2 linked regions of the Streptomyces sp. 2114.4 genome follow. The protein of the gene in region 1 interacts with the protein of each later gene in a pairwise test. Links are inferred from orthologs where the notes say so. Each region holds a gene or a part of one and is shown on either strand. Other genes may lie near its edges.

Region 1 (7,946 bases):
CGGCATCCGGTGAATGCCCGGGTGCCGGACCTTGCCCGTGACATCGACGACCAGTTGCCGGCCCGCGCCGCCCGACGGTCCGTGCGCCATGGCGGCGGCGGACGACGACGGCAGCGCCGGCGGGTGCGGCGCGGGTCCGGACGCCGCGGGCCGTTCGGCCGCCGGGGCCCGTACCGGTTCGGGGCGGCCGGCCCAGAAGTGCTGTACGGCCCATCCCAGTGCCAGCACGAGCACCAGCACCAGGGCGGCGAGCGTCTTCGGGTCGGCGCCGCACCGTAACTGCACCCAGAGCGGCAGCCGTTCGCGTAGGGCCGGCCACACCCGTTCGCGTCGTCGCGGCCCCGGTGGATCGCCCCCAGGAGGCGGCGGACCGTGCCCCGGAGGCGGCGGGTCACCCCCGGCCACCGCAGCCCCCTCCCCACCCGGCCCAGGCCCGGCACCCGGCCCCGCCGACCCCGCACTCGCATCCGCGCCCGCGCCCACGTCACCGAAGATTGCCGCGACCCGGTCCCGTACCCGCTCGCGCTCCGGCTCCCGCCGCTCCGACGCACCGGACGGAGCCAGCAAACCAGCGGCGGTGAACGGGGAAACGGAGGCAACGGTCACACCCGAAGAGGTCAAGCCCGAGGACGCCGAGAGCGACGGCACCGGCCCCGAAGGCCCCGGAGGCCCCGAAGGCCCCGGAAGCCCCGGAGGACCCCAAGCCCCGACCGAGAACGCCGGACGCGGCGAGGCCCAAGGGGCCGGCAAGGCCGGCGAAAGCGACGGGACGGAAGCAGATCCGGAAGCAGCTGATGAGGCCGGGGAAGCCACCCACACAGTTCGAAAGGAGTTCATACCGATCGACGCTAAGCACGTCCCGCGGATCTCGCCGAGCTGCCGCAATTCCGGTGGACGAAGGCCGAGTTGTGGACAACTCCGTCACCCACAGGAGATGCCCCCGCTCCCCCTCACCGCGACGAAACCACGACCCCCAGCAGCCCCGGACCCGTATGCGCGCCGATCACCGCGCCCACCTCGCTCACCAGGAGCTCGTTGAGTCCCGGCACCCGCTCCCGGAGCCGCTGGGCCAGCGCATCCGCGCGCTCCGCCGCGTCGAGATGGTGCACCGCGATATCGACCTGGCCCTCGCCGGCCCGCTCCGCGGCAAGCTCCTCCAGCCGTGCGATCGCCTTGGACGCCGTACGGACCTTCTCCAGCAGCTCGATCCGCCCGTCGGCCAGTTGCAGGAGCGGTTTGACGGCGAGCGCGGAGCCGAGCAGCGCCTGGGCGGCACCGATACGGCCGCCGCGGCGCAGATAGTCGAGGGTGTCGACGTAGAAGTGGGCGGAGGTGGCAGCGGCACGCTTCTCCGCGGCGGCCACCGCTTCGTCGATGTCCCCGCCCGCCTCCGCCGTCTCCGCGGCGGCGAGAGCGCAGAAGCCGAGGGCCATCGCGACCATGCCGGTGTCCACGACGTGTACGGGTACCGGCGCCTCCTTGGCCGCCAGTACCGCCGCGTCGTACGTACCGGAGATCTCCGAGGACAGATGGAGCGAGACGATGCCGCTCGCGCCGGCCGCCGCAACCTTGCGGTAGGTGTCGGCGAACATCGTGGGGGCGGGCCGGGAAGTGGTCACCGGCCGGCGCTTCTGGAGTGCCTGGGCGACGGATCTCGCGGAGATCTCGGTGCCCTCTTCCAAGGCCTGGTCCCCCAGGACGACGGTCAGCGGAACGGCCGTGATGCGGTGACGCTCGACAGCCGTCCGCGGCAGGTAGGCCGTGGAATCGGTGACGATCGCGACATGGCGGGACATGAATGGGAGGTTATCCGGGGATCCGGACGCCGCACAGTGCGGGCCCCTCCCCAAGATCTTCCAGGTTTCCCCAAGGCTCTGCCAAGAGGGCGCCGGAGCATGCCGTCCCCGTCCCCGTCCCCGTCCACGCCCTCGTCCCCGTCCGCGGACCCGGGATCCGCGCGACGCCGCTGACGCTCCGGGCTTTTTCTCCGTCTCCCCCGGGCCCCGCCCCCGCCCACCCCTCACCTCACCGAGGTCTTCTTACGGCCTCACCTGGTCGTGCCCTCCGTTGGTCGTGCCCTCCGTCCGTGGCGCCCGTGAGGGCCGCGACGTCCGTGTCCGTGGTGCCTTCTCCCACGGGTAGGACGGCTGGGTGCGCGGGTCACGGGCGGTCAGCGCCTGCGGGCCCTCGGGGACCTGCCCCGCGGGGTGGCCGCCCTCGGACGCCGAAGGCCGGCCCGTACGGACGCCGTCGTCCGGGGCCCCGTCGGCGGCACGCGCCCCTGACGCCCCGTCCACAGGCGGCTGTACGGGCTCCCGCAGTGGGTCCGCGGCGTCCTCGACCCGGGTCCAGTGGCGCAGTGCCCCCGCCTCGACATCGATCTGGTCGCTCAGCGCCGCCAGATCGTCGTCCGCGAACTTGCGGGCGCGGTCCCGGGCGGCCCAGCGCAGCGACTCCGCGGAGTGCGTGATCCGTTCCGTGCGCTCCCTGAGCTCCGGGAGGCGCGCGGCGATGGTGGCCCGGTCGGGCTCGCGTTCGAGCCGCTTGAGTTCGTCGTCAAGCTCATGGCCATGGGCGCTCAGCCGCTCGAAGAGCCCGATCGCCTCGCTCAGGGAGGCGTCGTCGGAGGAGCCGCCGCGAAGCGCCTCCTGGGTGGCGCGCATGGACATCCGCAGCGAGAGACGCAGCTGTGCGAGTTCGCCGACCACACCGGGCTGGGCGAGCTGCCGGGCGCGGAGGCTGGTGTCCTCGACGGTTCTGCGGGCCTGGGCGACCGTGCGGTCGACGCCGCGTTTGGCCGCCGTCACCGCCTTGACCGTGACGAACACGCCCGCCAGGACGAACAACACGAAGAGCAGCCCGACGATGGCGACAGCAGCTTCCATGGGCGCTCTCCAGACGTGTCGGCGGCGCCGGTTCCTCGCCCGCGCCCTTGTCCCTCCACGGTAAACGGCTCGGGCAGGTCACGGGTTCCGGACGAACCCCCAACCTGCCCGTAGGGGAAACCACCCATGGCACCGGCGCGGCAACAGCAGCGGCACCGCACACGACCTAAAGCCCCGGCCAAGGGGCGGCACCACGTGCAAGCCCCCCACCCGGGCGCCCGGAACCACTCCCGGGCGCCCGCCACCGGCCTACGCCGGGACGATGTTCACCAGCTTCGGCGCCCGGACGATGACCTTCCGGATGCCCGCGCCGTTCAGCGCCGCGACCACGGCGGGCTCGGCCAGTGCCGTGGCCTCCAGGTCCGCGTCGGAGATCGACGGGGAGACCTCCAGACGGGCCTTGACCTTGCCCTTGATCTGCACGACGCAGGTGACGGTCTCGTCGACGACATACGCCGGGTCGGCCACCGGGAAGTCCGCGTGCACCACGGTGTCGGTGTGGCCCAGCTTGCGCCACAGCTCCTCGGCGATGTGCGGGGCCAGCGGGGCGATCAACAGCACCAGCCGCTCCGCGACCGTGCGCGGAACGGGGCCGCCCGTCTTGGTCAGGTGGTTGTTCAGCTCGGTCACCTTGGCGATGGCGGTGTTGAAGCGCAGGTTCGCCAGGTCCTGGCCGACACCGTCGATCGCCTTGTGCAGGGCCCGCAGGGTGGCCTCGTCCGGCTCGGTGTCGACGACGGTGACCTCGCCGGTCGCCTCGTCGACGACGTTGCGCCACAGGCGCTGCAGCAGGCGGTACTGGCCGACGACGGCCCGGGTGTCCCACGGCCGCGACACGTCCAGCGGGCCCATCGCCATCTCGTACAGGCGCAGGGTGTCCGCGCCGTACTCCGCGCAGATCTCGTCGGGAGTGACGGCGTTCTTCAGGGACTTGCCCATCTTGCCCAGGACGCGGCTGACCTTCTCGCCCTGGTAGTAGTAGCCGCCGTCGCGCTCCTCGACCTCGGCGGCCGGGACGGCGATGCCGCGGCTGTCCCGGTAGACGAAGGCCTGGATCATGCCCTGGTTGTACAGCTTGTGGAACGGCTCGGAGGACGAGACATGTCCCAGGTCGTGCAGCACCTTGGACCAGAAGCGGGCGTACAGCAGGTGCAGCACGGCGTGCTCCGCGCCGCCGACGTACAGGTCGACGCCGCCGGCCGGCTGACCCTCGCGCGGGCCCATCCAGTACTGCTCGATGTCCGGGGCGACCAGCGCTTCGGTGTTGCGGGGGTCCAGGTAGCGCATCTCGTACCAGCACGAACCCGCCCAGTTGGGCATGGTGTTGGTCTCGCGGCGGTAGCGCTTGATGCCGTTGCCGTCGCCCAGGTCCAGGTCGACATGGACCCAGTCCTCGTTACGGGACAGCGGGGTCTCCGGCTGGGTGTCGGCGTCGTCCGGGTCGAAGGTGCGCGGGGAGTAGTCCTCGACCTCGGGCAGCTCCAGCGGCAGCATCGACGCGGGCAGCGCGTGTGCCACGCCGTCCTCGTCGTAGACGATCGGGAACGGCTCGCCCCAGTAGCGCTGTCGGCTGAACAGCCAGTCGCGCAGCCGGAAGTTGACGGTGCCCTCGCCGATGCCCTCGGCGGCCAGCCAGTCGGTGATCTTCGCCTTGGCCGCCGTCACGCCCAGGCCGTCCAGCGAGATCGTTGCGCCCGACGAGTTGACGATCTTGGCATCGTACGAGGCGAAGGCGTCGTCCCAGGTGGACGGGTCGGTGCCACGGTCGTCCGACGGCTCGACCACGCAGCGCATCGGCAGCTCGAAGGCACGGGCGAAAGCGAAGTCACGGCTGTCGTGCGCGGGCACGGCCATGATCGCGCCGGTGCCGTAGCCCATCAGGACGTAGTCGGCGATGAAGACCGGGACCTGCGCGCCGCTGACCGGGTTGGTCGCGAAGGCGCCGGTGAAGACGCCGGTCTTGTCCTTGGCCTCGGCCTGCCGCTCGACGTCCGACTTGGAGGCGGCCTGCTTGCGGTAGGCGGCGACGGCGTCGGCCGGAGTGGCGTGCCCGCCGGTCCAGACGTCGTGGGTGCCCTCGGGCCAGGCGTCCGGGACGATCGATCCGGTGCCGGTGCCGTTATCGGAGCCGGCGACCAGCGGGTGCTCGGGCGCCAGCACCATGTACGTCGCGCCGAACAGGGTGTCCTGGCGGGTGGTGAAGACGGTGATCTTGTCGTCGCCCACCGGGAAGTCGACCCGGGCGCCCTCGGAGCGGCCGATCCAGTTGCGCTGCTGCAGCTTGATGGCCTCCGGCCAGTCCAGCGCGTCCAGGTCGTTCAGCAGCCGGTCGGCGTAGGCGGTGATGCGCATGTTCCACTGGCGCAGCTTGGCCTTGAAGACCGGGTAGTTGCCGCGCTCGGAGCGGCCGTCCGCGGTGACCTCCTCGTTGGCCAGTACGGTGCCCAGGCCGGGGCACCAGTTGACCGGCGCGTCGGAGGCGTACGCCAGGCGGTACTCGCCCAGGATGTTGGCGCGCTCGATGGGGCTCAGGGCGCTCCAGTCCCGGCCGTCCGGGGTCGGGCGGGTGCCGGCCTCGAACTGCGCGACCAGGGTGTCGATCGGGCGGGCCGCGTCCGCCTCCGGGTCGTACCAGGAGTTGAAGATCTGCAGGAAGATCCACTGGGTCCACTTGTAGTACGCCGGGTCGATCGTCTCGACCGAGCGGCGCTGGTCGTGGCCCAGGCCCAGGCGGCGCAGCTGGCGCCGCATGTTCACGATGTTGGCCTCGGTGGAGACCCGCGGGTGGGTGCCGGTCTGCACCGCGTACTGCTCGGCGGGCAGGCCGAAGGCGTCGAAGCCCAGGGTGTGCAGGACGTTGTGACCCGTCATGCGCTGGTGGCGGGCGTATACGTCGGTGGCGATGAAGCCCAGCGGGTGGCCGACGTGCAGGCCCGCACCCGACGGGTACGGGAACATGTCCATGATGAACTTCTTGGGGCGGGCCGCCACCGCGGCGTCGCCGGCCAGTTCCCCAGCGGGGTTCGGGGCCTCGTAGGTCCCGTCCGTCTCCCAGAAGTCCTGCCAGCGGGCCTCGATGTCGGCGGCCAGCGCTGCCGTATAGCGGTGCGGTGCTGCCACCTCGGCAGCAGTGGTCGTCTCGCTCATCGTCCTCAAAGCTCCATCGATCGTCTCTGCCTGCGGAAACGCGCCACAATCCCGGCACGCCGGAAACAAAAAGACCCCTCGCACAGGAGGGGACGCCGCGCCGATTCCGACGGGTTCTGTCATCCGTCGGTACTGATCAGCGCGGCCCGCTAAGCAGAAGGCGTACGGCACGCATGGCGTCAGGGTACCGCAGGGCGTACGAGGCCCGCGCTGAGGATTCCCCCAACGCGGGCCCCGCCCCCGTGACGCCTCACTCCCGCCGCCGTCCCACCGGGGTCACGGACGGCGCGGGCCGGCGGTGCCGCGCGCCCGTGTCAGGGGCGGTAGGAGCTCACGTATCCGGCGCCCGGCGAGCCCACGCCGGTGACGTCGTCGTAGCCGACGCCCGCGTGCAGCGAGCTGTCCTTGCCCAGGCTGCGCAGCGAGGTCGTGGTGCCCTTGCTGCTGTCGACGCCGTTGACGTAGTCGACGCGGACGACGGCCAGGTCACGGCCGGCACCCAGCGGGTGGTCGGTGACGTCGTGGTACGCGGCGGTGCCGTAGCGCTGGTAGATGGCGGGGTTGGCGAAGCCGATGGCGACGCCGTGCCGGGCCTGCTGGGCCAGCGCCTGGACGCCGGCGATCACCGGCGCGGCCAGCGAGGTGCCGCCGATGCGGTACTCGTCATAGCCGAGCTTTCCGTCCGGCAGGGTCTGGGTCTGGCCGACCAGGAAGCCGGTGTTGGGGTCGGCGACCGCGGCGATGTCCGGGACGGTGCGCATCGCGCCGCCGCCGTTCGCCTTCGCGAGCCCGTCCGGGACGACTCCGCGCTGGTAGAAGGGCTGCGCCACGCTCTTGCTGGTGCCGCCGCCGGCGCCGCCGTTGAAGGTGCCGGGGAAGCCGGTCCAGTCGTTGCCGTCCTTGGACAGCAGCGCCTTCTGGGTGCCCCAGCCGGTCTCCCACTGGTACGCGTCGTACTTGCCGACGGCCAGGGAGGTACCGCCGACCGCGGTCACCCAGGGGGAGTTCGCCGGGCTGTCGACCTGCTTGGTGCCGGTCTTGGCGACCTCGTCACCGTCGTCGCCGGAGGAGAAGTAGAAGCCGATGCCCTGCACCGCGCCCTGCTGGAAGAGCTGGTCGTAGGCGGCCGCCGAATCCGGGGTCTCGTTCGCCTCCAGGTCGCCCCAGGAGTTGGAGACCATGTCGGCGAGGTGCCCGTCGACGACCTTGCCGAGCGAGTCGATCAGGTCGTCGTCCATGCAGGAGGCGCCGCCGACGTAGACGATGCCGGCATCGGGAGCGACCGCGTGGACGGCCTCGACGTCAAGGGTCTCCTCGCCGTACCAGCCGGCCGCGCCGCAGCCCTCGATGTGCGTGTAGTCCTTGGGCAGCACCTGGGAGAGCTGGCCGCGGCGGTAGCGGGGGTCGCCGTTACGGGCGGCGTACGTGTCCGCGTCCTGGGCGATGGTCGGCGAGGCGTAGGCGTCGGTGATCGCGACGGTGACGTTCTTGCCGGTCCACTTCTTCGCCCCGTAGGCGGCGCGCAGCTGCTTGCCGGTGTAGCCCTTGATCGCGTACGGGGCCTTGTTCCCGTAAGCGGACGGCAGCTTCTTGTCCGTCCTGGAGCCGTAGTACGAGGAGAACGGGCCGGAGTTGCGGAAGACGCCCTCCGGCGGCGGCAGTTCGCTGGAGTGGTGCTTGGCCATCCGCGGTGCGTTGTCCAGGCCGGTGACCGTCAGCACCGCGTCGGCCAGCGCGGCGGGCGCGGACGCGGTGGTCGACGGGGCGTGGTAAATATGGCCGCTCTTGCGGTAATTGTGCAGGTCGGTGGCGAAGGCGCGCTCGGCGGCGGCCGCATCGCCCTTGACCGTCACATACCGGTTGGTGGTGCCGGTGACCGTCAGGCCGGACTTCTTCAGCCAGTCGGTCACCTTG
Region 2 (7,544 bases), 3.2 Mb from region 1 along the record:
GGTCGGTCACGTGGACCAGGACGAGGCGGGCGTGGATCAGGTCGAAGGAACCGGCCGGGGGCTCGTCGCGGGCGATGTCGTGGCGGAGCACTTCGACTCCGTCAGCGGCGGCCGTTCCGGCCCAGGACACGTCGATGTCGGTGGCGAGCACGCGCCCGCGGGGCCCGGTGCGCTCGGCGAGCCACGCGGCGACGGTCGGCCCGCCGGCACCCACCTCCCAGCACCGCCACCCCTCGTCGATCCCGGCCTTCTCGAAGTGCCGGAACGTCGAGGCGTCGAAGAGCGCGGCCAGCGCGTCGAAGCGGGTGCCCGCCTCGGCCTGCCGGTTGTCCAGAAGGTACTCGTTGCCCTGGCCCATACGCCGATCATGCCATGACCGAACCGCGGTGCGAGGGGAGTTGTCGCTCTCGCGCGGGGACCAGCGCGGGGACCACCGCCGGGGGCGCCAGAGGCACCTGGGACGCCTGGGACGCCTGGGACGCCTGGGTAGGCTACGGCCCGGACGGCTCGTCCGCCTCCTCCGCCGCCTCGGCCTCATCAGGGGGAAGGGGAAGGTGTTGACCGGATGCGTCACTCGTGCCTGACGCATCACTGCCGACGGCCGCCTCGCCGTCGCCGGGCGCATCACTGCCGGCGGATACCTCGCCGTCGCCCGGCGCATCACTGCCGGCGGACACCTCGCCGCGGCCCGCCGCATCGCTGTGGCCGGACACGCCGGACACGCCGGCCTCTCCGCTGTCCGACGGCCCCGGTTCATCGGGCCGGACCACTGCTGAGGGTGTCTGTGCAGGTTCTTCGGAACGGGGACACGGGACGGCCGGTGGCCGGGTCAGTTCAAGACCTGTCCCGAAGGGCGCTCGGCGGCCTTCTCCGCCGCCAGGGCGGCCTTCTCCGATGCACGCTGCCAGCCGCGCTCGCCGCGGGCTCTCAGCCATGCCGTGGTCTCGTCCGGTGGCATCGCGGCGGCCACCAGCCAGCCCTGTACGGCATCACAGCCGAGGTCGCGCAGCCGCTCCCAGGTCTCGTCGTCCTCGACGCCCTCGGCGACGACCAGGAGGCCGAGGGAGTGGGCGAGATCGAGGGTGCAGCGGACGATCTCGGCGTCCTCGGTGTCGACGGCGAGCCGGGCCACGAAGGAGCGGTCGATCTTCAGCTCGCTCACCGGGAGCCGCCGCAGATGGACGAGGGAGGAGTAGCCGGTGCCGAAGTCGTCGAGCGACATCTTCACGCCGTGCGCGGTGAGCCCGGCGAGGGTGTCGGCGGCCCGCTGCGGGTCCTCCAGCAGGACGTGTTCGGTGATCTCCAGTTGGAGGGCGCCGGGTGGGACGCGATGCCGGGCGAGCCGGGCGGCGACCGCTCCGGCGAAGCCCGGGGAGTGCACATCGCGCGGGGAGACATTGACGGCGACCGGAACCTCCAGGCCCATCGCGCGCCAGCGCGCCACCTGGGCGAGCGCCGTTTCGAGGACGTACTCCGTCAGCCGGGGCATCAGCCCGGAGGACTCGGCGATGGCGATGAATTCGTCGGGTGGCACCCGGCCGCGGTCCGGATGCACCCAGCGGACCAGTGCCTCCAGCCCGGCGACGTGTCCGTCGAAGCCGACCTTGGGCTGGTAGTGCAGCTCGACGTCGCCGGCGTCCAGGGCGCGGCGCAGATCGCCCAACAGGCCGAGGCGGTCGGGGGTGTTGCCGTCCCGCTTGGCCTCGTAGAGCTCGACCCCGCTGCGGTCGCGCTTGGCCTGGTACATGGCCACGTCGGCGCGGCGCAGCAGCCCTTCGGCGTCGAGGGCGTGGTCGGGGAAGACGGCGACCCCCGCGCTGGCTTCGAGCACGAGGGTCAGGCCGTCGAGGTCCAGCGGGGAACCGAGGGCGGCGACGAGTGAGCGGGCCACCCGCTGGGAGCTGGTGAGGGAGTCGGTGGTGGGCAGCAGGACGGCGAACTCGTCGCCGCCGAGCCGGGCCGCCTCGGCGCCGCGCGGCAGGGCGTGCCGCAGGCGGTCGGCGATCTGCAGCAGCAGGCGGTCGCCCGCCAGGTGGCCGAGGGTGTCGTTGACGGAGCGGAAGCGGTCCAGGTCGATGAGGACCAGCGCCGAGCGGGAGCCGACGCGCTCGGCGTCGTCCAGCGCGGTCCAGGTGCGCTCCAGCAGCCACTGGCGGTTGGGCAGGCCGGTGAGCGGGTCGCGCAACTGCTCCTCGGCGCGGGCGCGGGCTATCCAGAGGGTGGAGTCCAGCGCGATGAGCGGGACCGCGAACAGCGGCAGCAGCAGAGGGGCGTGGAGGGCGCAGACGGCGATCAGCGGGGAGATGCCGAGCAGGGCGATGCCGACGAGCGCCTGGCGCAGTACGGCCGTTCGGGGGATGGCGGGCAGCTGGCCGGTGCGCGGGGCGAGGCTGACCCACAGGAGTCCGCGGCTGACGAAGAGGTAGCCGGCGGCGGTGACGACGACTTCGGGGAGGACGGCGAGGTTCCAGGCCGGCGGGGCCCAGGGGTGGCGGACGCTGGAGACCACGCCGAACGCGGCGAGGCCGAGCGCCGCGGCGCCGATGCCGAGGATGTCCACGGCACCGTGCACCACGGCCTGTCGCCAGCGATTACGCCGGGCGGCGCCGACCAGGACGACGACGGAGAGGCTGACGAGGGTGGCGGGCACCCAGCCGTAGAGCAGCAGGACGGCCAGGGACAGGGCGGCGCCGGAGCCCGTGCCGCCCCACCAGCGGTCCCGGCCGAGGGCGACCAGATGGCCGACGATGACGCCGGTGAGGATCGCCAGCGACCAGCCTATGGAGGCGCCGGGGAACAGCGCGTCACCTTTGCCGAGGGTGACGAGGACGCCCGTGGCGAGCGCGAGGCCCGCCACGAGGACGATGGTCGCGGGCAGCGCGGGCACGACGAGCCGCCGGAGCCGCGACGCCGGAGCGGCGCTGTCGGTCGGTTTCATTCCGATCCCTCTCACAGCCGGCTGTGCCCGCGCCACGGCAGGCGCACTCCTCAACAGTAGGCCGCGGAAGGCCGCCACGGGCAGCGATCGACGACGGTTGCCCGAATGCGACCCGGCGTCGCGGATCAATCTGGTATGCGCCGATGGGGTGACACCTCACTCCTCCTCAGGCGGAGTGACAGCTACCGCTCGCGCTGCGTCAGGACCCTGCTCCAGCAGCACCGCGAAGCCATCATCGTCCAGCACGGGGACCTTCAACTGCATGGCCTTGTCGTACTTCGAACCAGGGTTGTCGCCCACCACTACGAATCCGGTCTTCTTCGAAACGGAACCGGTCACCTTCGCTCCGAGGTTCTGTAGGGCCTCTTTCGCGCCATCTCTGGTGTGTGACTGAAGTGTGCCCGTTACGACGACGGTGACGCCTTCGAGGGGACGCGGGCCCTCCTCACCCGTCTGCTCCTCCTCCATCCGGACGCCGGCGGCCCGCCAGCTCTCGATGATCTGCTGGTGCCAGTCCACGGCGAACCACTGCTTCAACGAGGCGGCGATGGTGGCTCCGACACCGTCGACGGCGGCCAGCTCCGTCTCGTCCGCGTCCCGGATGCGGTCGATCGAGCGGAACTCCCGCGCCAGCGCCTCGGCCGCCACCGGGCCCACATGCCGGATCGACAGGCCCGTGATGATCCGGGCCAGCGGGCGCTCCTTGGCCGCCTGGATGTTCTCCAGCATGGCCAGGGCGTTCTTCTTCGGCTCGCCCTTCTGGTTGGCGAAGAAGGTGACGACCTTCTCCTGGCCGGTCTTCGGATCGCGCTTGGGCAGACCGGAGTCGGGGTCGAGGACGTACGACTTGATGGGCAGCAGCTGCTCGATGGAGAGGCCGAAAAGATCGCCCTCGTCCTTCAGCGGGGGCTCGGCGGGCTCCAGCGGCTGGCTGAGCGCCGTCGCCGCGACATAGCCGAAGTTCTCGATGTCCAGGCATTTACGGCCAGCCAGATAGAATAGCCGCTCGCGGATCTGGGCAGGGCAGGCACGGGCGTTGGGACACCGCAGGTCGATATCGCCTTCCTTGGCGGGCTGCAGCGCCGTCCCGCACTCGGGGCACTCGGCCGGCATCACGAACTCCCGCTCGCTGCCGTCCCGCAGATCGACGACCGGGCCCAGGATCTCCGGAATGACATCGCCGGCCTTGCGGATCACGACGGTGTCCCCGATGAACACGCCCTTGGCCTTGACCACGTCCTGGTTGTGCAGGGTGGCGAACTCCACCTCCGAGCCGGCCACCGTCACCGGCTCGACCACGGCATACGGGGTGACCCGCCCCGTACGGCCGACGCCGACACGGATGTCGACGAGCTTGGTGTTGACCTCCTCCGGCGGGTACTTCCAGGCGATCGCCCAGCGCGGCGCCCGCGAAGTCGATCCCAGCCGCCCCTGCAGCCGGATCTCGTCCAGCTTGACCACCACACCGTCGATCTCGTGCTCGACGGCCGTACGGCGGGTCTCGGCGTCGCCGTAGCGGGCGATGAACTCGCGTACCGCCGCCAGGGAGTCGACGACCTCGTTGTGCGTGGCCGTCGGCAGGCCCCAGCCCTTGAGCAGGTCGTAGGCCTCCGACTGGCGGTCGATCTCCAGGCCTTCGCGGGCGCCGATGCCGTGGACGACCATGTGCAGCGGGCGCACGGCCGTGACCTTGGGGTCCTTCTGGCGCAGCGAACCGGCCGCGGCGTTACGGGGGTTGGCGAACGGCGGCTTGCCCTCGGCCACCAGCCGCTCGTTGAGCTCCAGGAACTTCTCCATCGGGAAGTAGACCTCCCCGCGCACCTCGACCAGATCCGGGATCCGGTCGCCCTGGAGACGGTGCGGGATCTCGCCGATGGTCCGGACGTTGGGCGTGATGTCCTCGCCCGTACGGCCGTCGCCGCGGGTGGCGGCGCGGGTCAGCCGGCCGTGTTCGTAGGTGAGGTTGACCGCGAGGCCGTCGACCTTCAGCTCGCACAGGAAGTGGTATCCGGCGCTCCGGGGGTCGCCGCCCAGCTCACCGGCGATCCGCTCGGCCCAGCCCGCCAACTCCTCGCTGTCGAAGGCGTTGTCGAGCGACAGCATCCGTTCGCGGTGTTCGACCTCGGTGAACTCCGTGGCGTACGCCCCGGCGACCTTCTGGGTCGGTGAATCGGGGGTGCGCAGCTCGGGGTGCTCGTCCTCCAGCGCCTCCAGGGAACGCAGCAGCCTGTCGAACTCCGCGTCGCTGACGACCGGGGCGTCCTTCACGTAATACCGGAAGCGGTGCTCCTCGATCTGCTCAGCGAGCTGCGCGTGCTTCTCCCGCGCCGCCGCGGGCACGTCGGATTGAGCTGCGTGCTGTTCGCCAGCCACCGTCTTGTCCTCCCGTGGTCCTTGAGTGCGGTCACTCAGGGTTGTCTGCGAGTGATCTCGCCGCCCGGACGCAGTGGGCGAGGGCCGAACGGGCATAAGCAGGCGAAGCGCCCGCGAGCCCGCACGCGGGAGTGATCACCACGGACTCGCTCAGAGTCCCCGGCGTCAGCCCCAGCCTGCGCCACAGCGTCCTGACACCCATGACGCTACCGGCAGGGTCTGACAATCGGCTGTCCACGCCCGGCACCACGCCCGCGAACAGCGCCGTACCGCCCTCGACGGCCTCGCCGACCGCTTCTTCCTCACGCTCGGTGAGCAGGGAGAAATCGAACGAGATGCCCGTGACACCGGCCCGCCGCAGCAGCCCGAACGGCACCTCGGGGGCGCACGAGTGGACGACCACGGGGCCGCCCTCCGCCACCGCGACAAGATCACGAAGCGCGCCCTCGACCACCGCCCGGTCCACGGCACGGTGGGTGCGGTAGCCGCTCGCGGTCTTCACCTGTCCCCGGAGCACCGCCGTCAGCGAGGGCTCGTCGAGCTGGAGCACGACCTGGGCCCCCGGCACCCGCCGCCGTACGTCCGCAAGGTGCCCGCGCAGCCCCTCCGCCAGGGACGCCGCCAGGTCCCGGCAGGCCCCGGGATCGCCGAGGGCCGCCTCTCCGTTGCGCGTTTCCAGGGCGGTGGCCAGGGTCCACGGGCCGACCGCGGAGACCTTCAGCGGGCCCTCGTAGCCCTGGGTGAACTCCTCCAGGGCGTCGAGGTCTTCCCCGAGCCAGGAGTGGGCGCGCCGGGTGTCGCGGCCCGGCCGGTCGCTGATCCGCCAGCCGCTGGGCTCCACATGGCCGTAGACCTCGACGAGCATCCCCAGGGTCCGCCCGATCATGTCGGCGCCGGGCCCCCGGGCCGGGAGCTCCGGCAGGTACGGGAAGCCCTCCAGTGATCCGGTGACCGTCTTCGCCGCTTCCCGCGCGTCACCGCCCGGCATCGACCCGATCCCGGTCGCCGCGCCCGCGGCCCACTTCTGCGTGCTGTTCTCGCTCACCCAGGCAGGGTATGCGGCGGCCCGGCGGGCGGGGTGCGCCAGGTGTGCGCGGCGGACGGCGGTACGGGACCGGGCGCCACGCGGCCCGGCTCCCGCGCGGCGGACGGCCGGGCGAAGCCTGCGCGCACGCTGTTACCGGCCGGGCCGCACCGACACATCGTTGATCTCCGCGTCCCGCGGCAGATCGACGGCCGTGAGGATGGCCGTGGCGACCGACTCCGGGTCGATCCAGCGGGACGCGTCGTACTCCTTGCCCTCCTGCTGGTGGGTGCTCTCCTGCATCGGCGTGGCCGTCCGCCCCGGGTAGACCGAGGTCACCCGGACGCCGTTGCCGTGCTCCTCCGCCCGCAGCGAGTCCGCCAGCGCCTTCAGGCCGTGCTTGCTCGCCGCGTACGCGCCCCACTGGGGGTTCGCATGGAGTCCGGCGCCGGAGTTGACGAAGACGACATGCCCCTGGGCGACCCGTACCAGCGGCAGCAGCAGCCGGGTGAGCTCGGCGGGCGCGACCAGGTTGGCGGCGAGCTGCCGCTGCCAGGCCTTGGCCGGCAGATCGCCGACCGCGCCCAGCTCGATGACGCCCGCGCTGTGCACCAGGGAGTCGATCCGGTCCGGCAGCGGCTGCTGTCCGAACGCCCAGGACAGCTTCTCGGGCAGGGCGAGGTCACCGACGAGCGTGCGGGCGCCGGGGAACTGCGCGGCCAGCTCCTTGGCCCGCACCGCGTTGCGCGCCAGCAGCCACAGGTCCTCCCCGCGCGCTGCGAGCCGCCGTGCGACCGCCGCTCCGATGCCCGACCCTGCGCCCGTGATCAAGTGCGTACCCATGGGGCCGATCCTAACGAGCGGCGACGGGGACGCGGAGCGCGCCGGTCAGGCGACCATGCCCGCCTTCTCCTCCAGGTAGGCCAGCGCGCCGACGCCGTCCGCCGCGAAGAAGACGAGGTCGGTGAGCGGGATCGGCAGGAACCCCTCCGCCTCCATCCGCTGGAACTGTTCCTTCAACCCGTCGTAGAAACCGGCGGTGTTCAGCAGCACCACCGGCTTGGTGTGCATCCCGTGCTTGCGCAGCTCCAGGATCTCGGTGGCCTCGTCCAGCGTGCCCGTGCCGCCGACCATCACGACGACGGCGTCGGCGCGCGCCAGCATCTGTGCCTTGCGCTCGGCGAGGTCCTTGGTGACGACCATCTCATC

Evidence for each region. The genes of interacting proteins can lie anywhere in the genome.
Region 2: the proteins of CFW40_RS11015 (region 1) and ligA interact in binary tests that used the Escherichia coli proteins (3 or more experiments, as listed by UniProt). The link is inferred for Streptomyces sp. 2114.4 from one-to-one orthologs.

What each region holds. Positions count from the first base shown.
Region 1 is NZ_FYEY01000001.1:2,521,230-2,529,175, forward strand. What follows is about bases 2,935-6,342. They hold CFW40_RS11015 (leucine--tRNA ligase), read right to left. Parts: upstream 6,033-6,342; coding sequence 3,135-6,032; downstream 2,935-3,134. Outside these bases: CFW40_RS11000 (ComEA family DNA-binding protein), read right to left, coding at 1-321; CFW40_RS11005 (DegV family protein), read right to left, coding at 951-1,796; CFW40_RS11010 (hypothetical protein), read right to left, coding at 2,040-2,885; CFW40_RS11020 (protease pro-enzyme activation domain-containing protein), read right to left, coding at 6,347-7,946.
Region 2 is NZ_FYEY01000001.1:5,719,469-5,727,012, reverse strand. What follows is about bases 2,704-5,709. They hold ligA (NAD-dependent DNA ligase LigA), read right to left. Parts: upstream 5,312-5,709; coding sequence 3,095-5,311; downstream 2,704-3,094. Other genes in these bases: CFW40_RS25300 (methionine synthase), read right to left, coding at 5,343-5,709; CFW40_RS25310 (bifunctional diguanylate cyclase/phosphodiesterase), read right to left, coding at 2,704-2,938. In the rest of the region: CFW40_RS25320 (class I SAM-dependent methyltransferase), read right to left, coding at 1-358; CFW40_RS25315 (hypothetical protein), read right to left, coding at 492-722; more of CFW40_RS25310, read right to left, coding at 830-2,703; more of CFW40_RS25300, read right to left, coding at 5,710-6,299; CFW40_RS25295 (SDR family oxidoreductase), read right to left, coding at 6,489-7,178; CFW40_RS25290 (TIGR00730 family Rossman fold protein), read right to left, coding at 7,224-7,544. UniProt on the Escherichia coli protein: DNA ligase that catalyzes the formation of phosphodiester linkages between 5'-phosphoryl and 3'-hydroxyl groups in double-stranded DNA using NAD as a coenzyme and as the energy source for the reaction.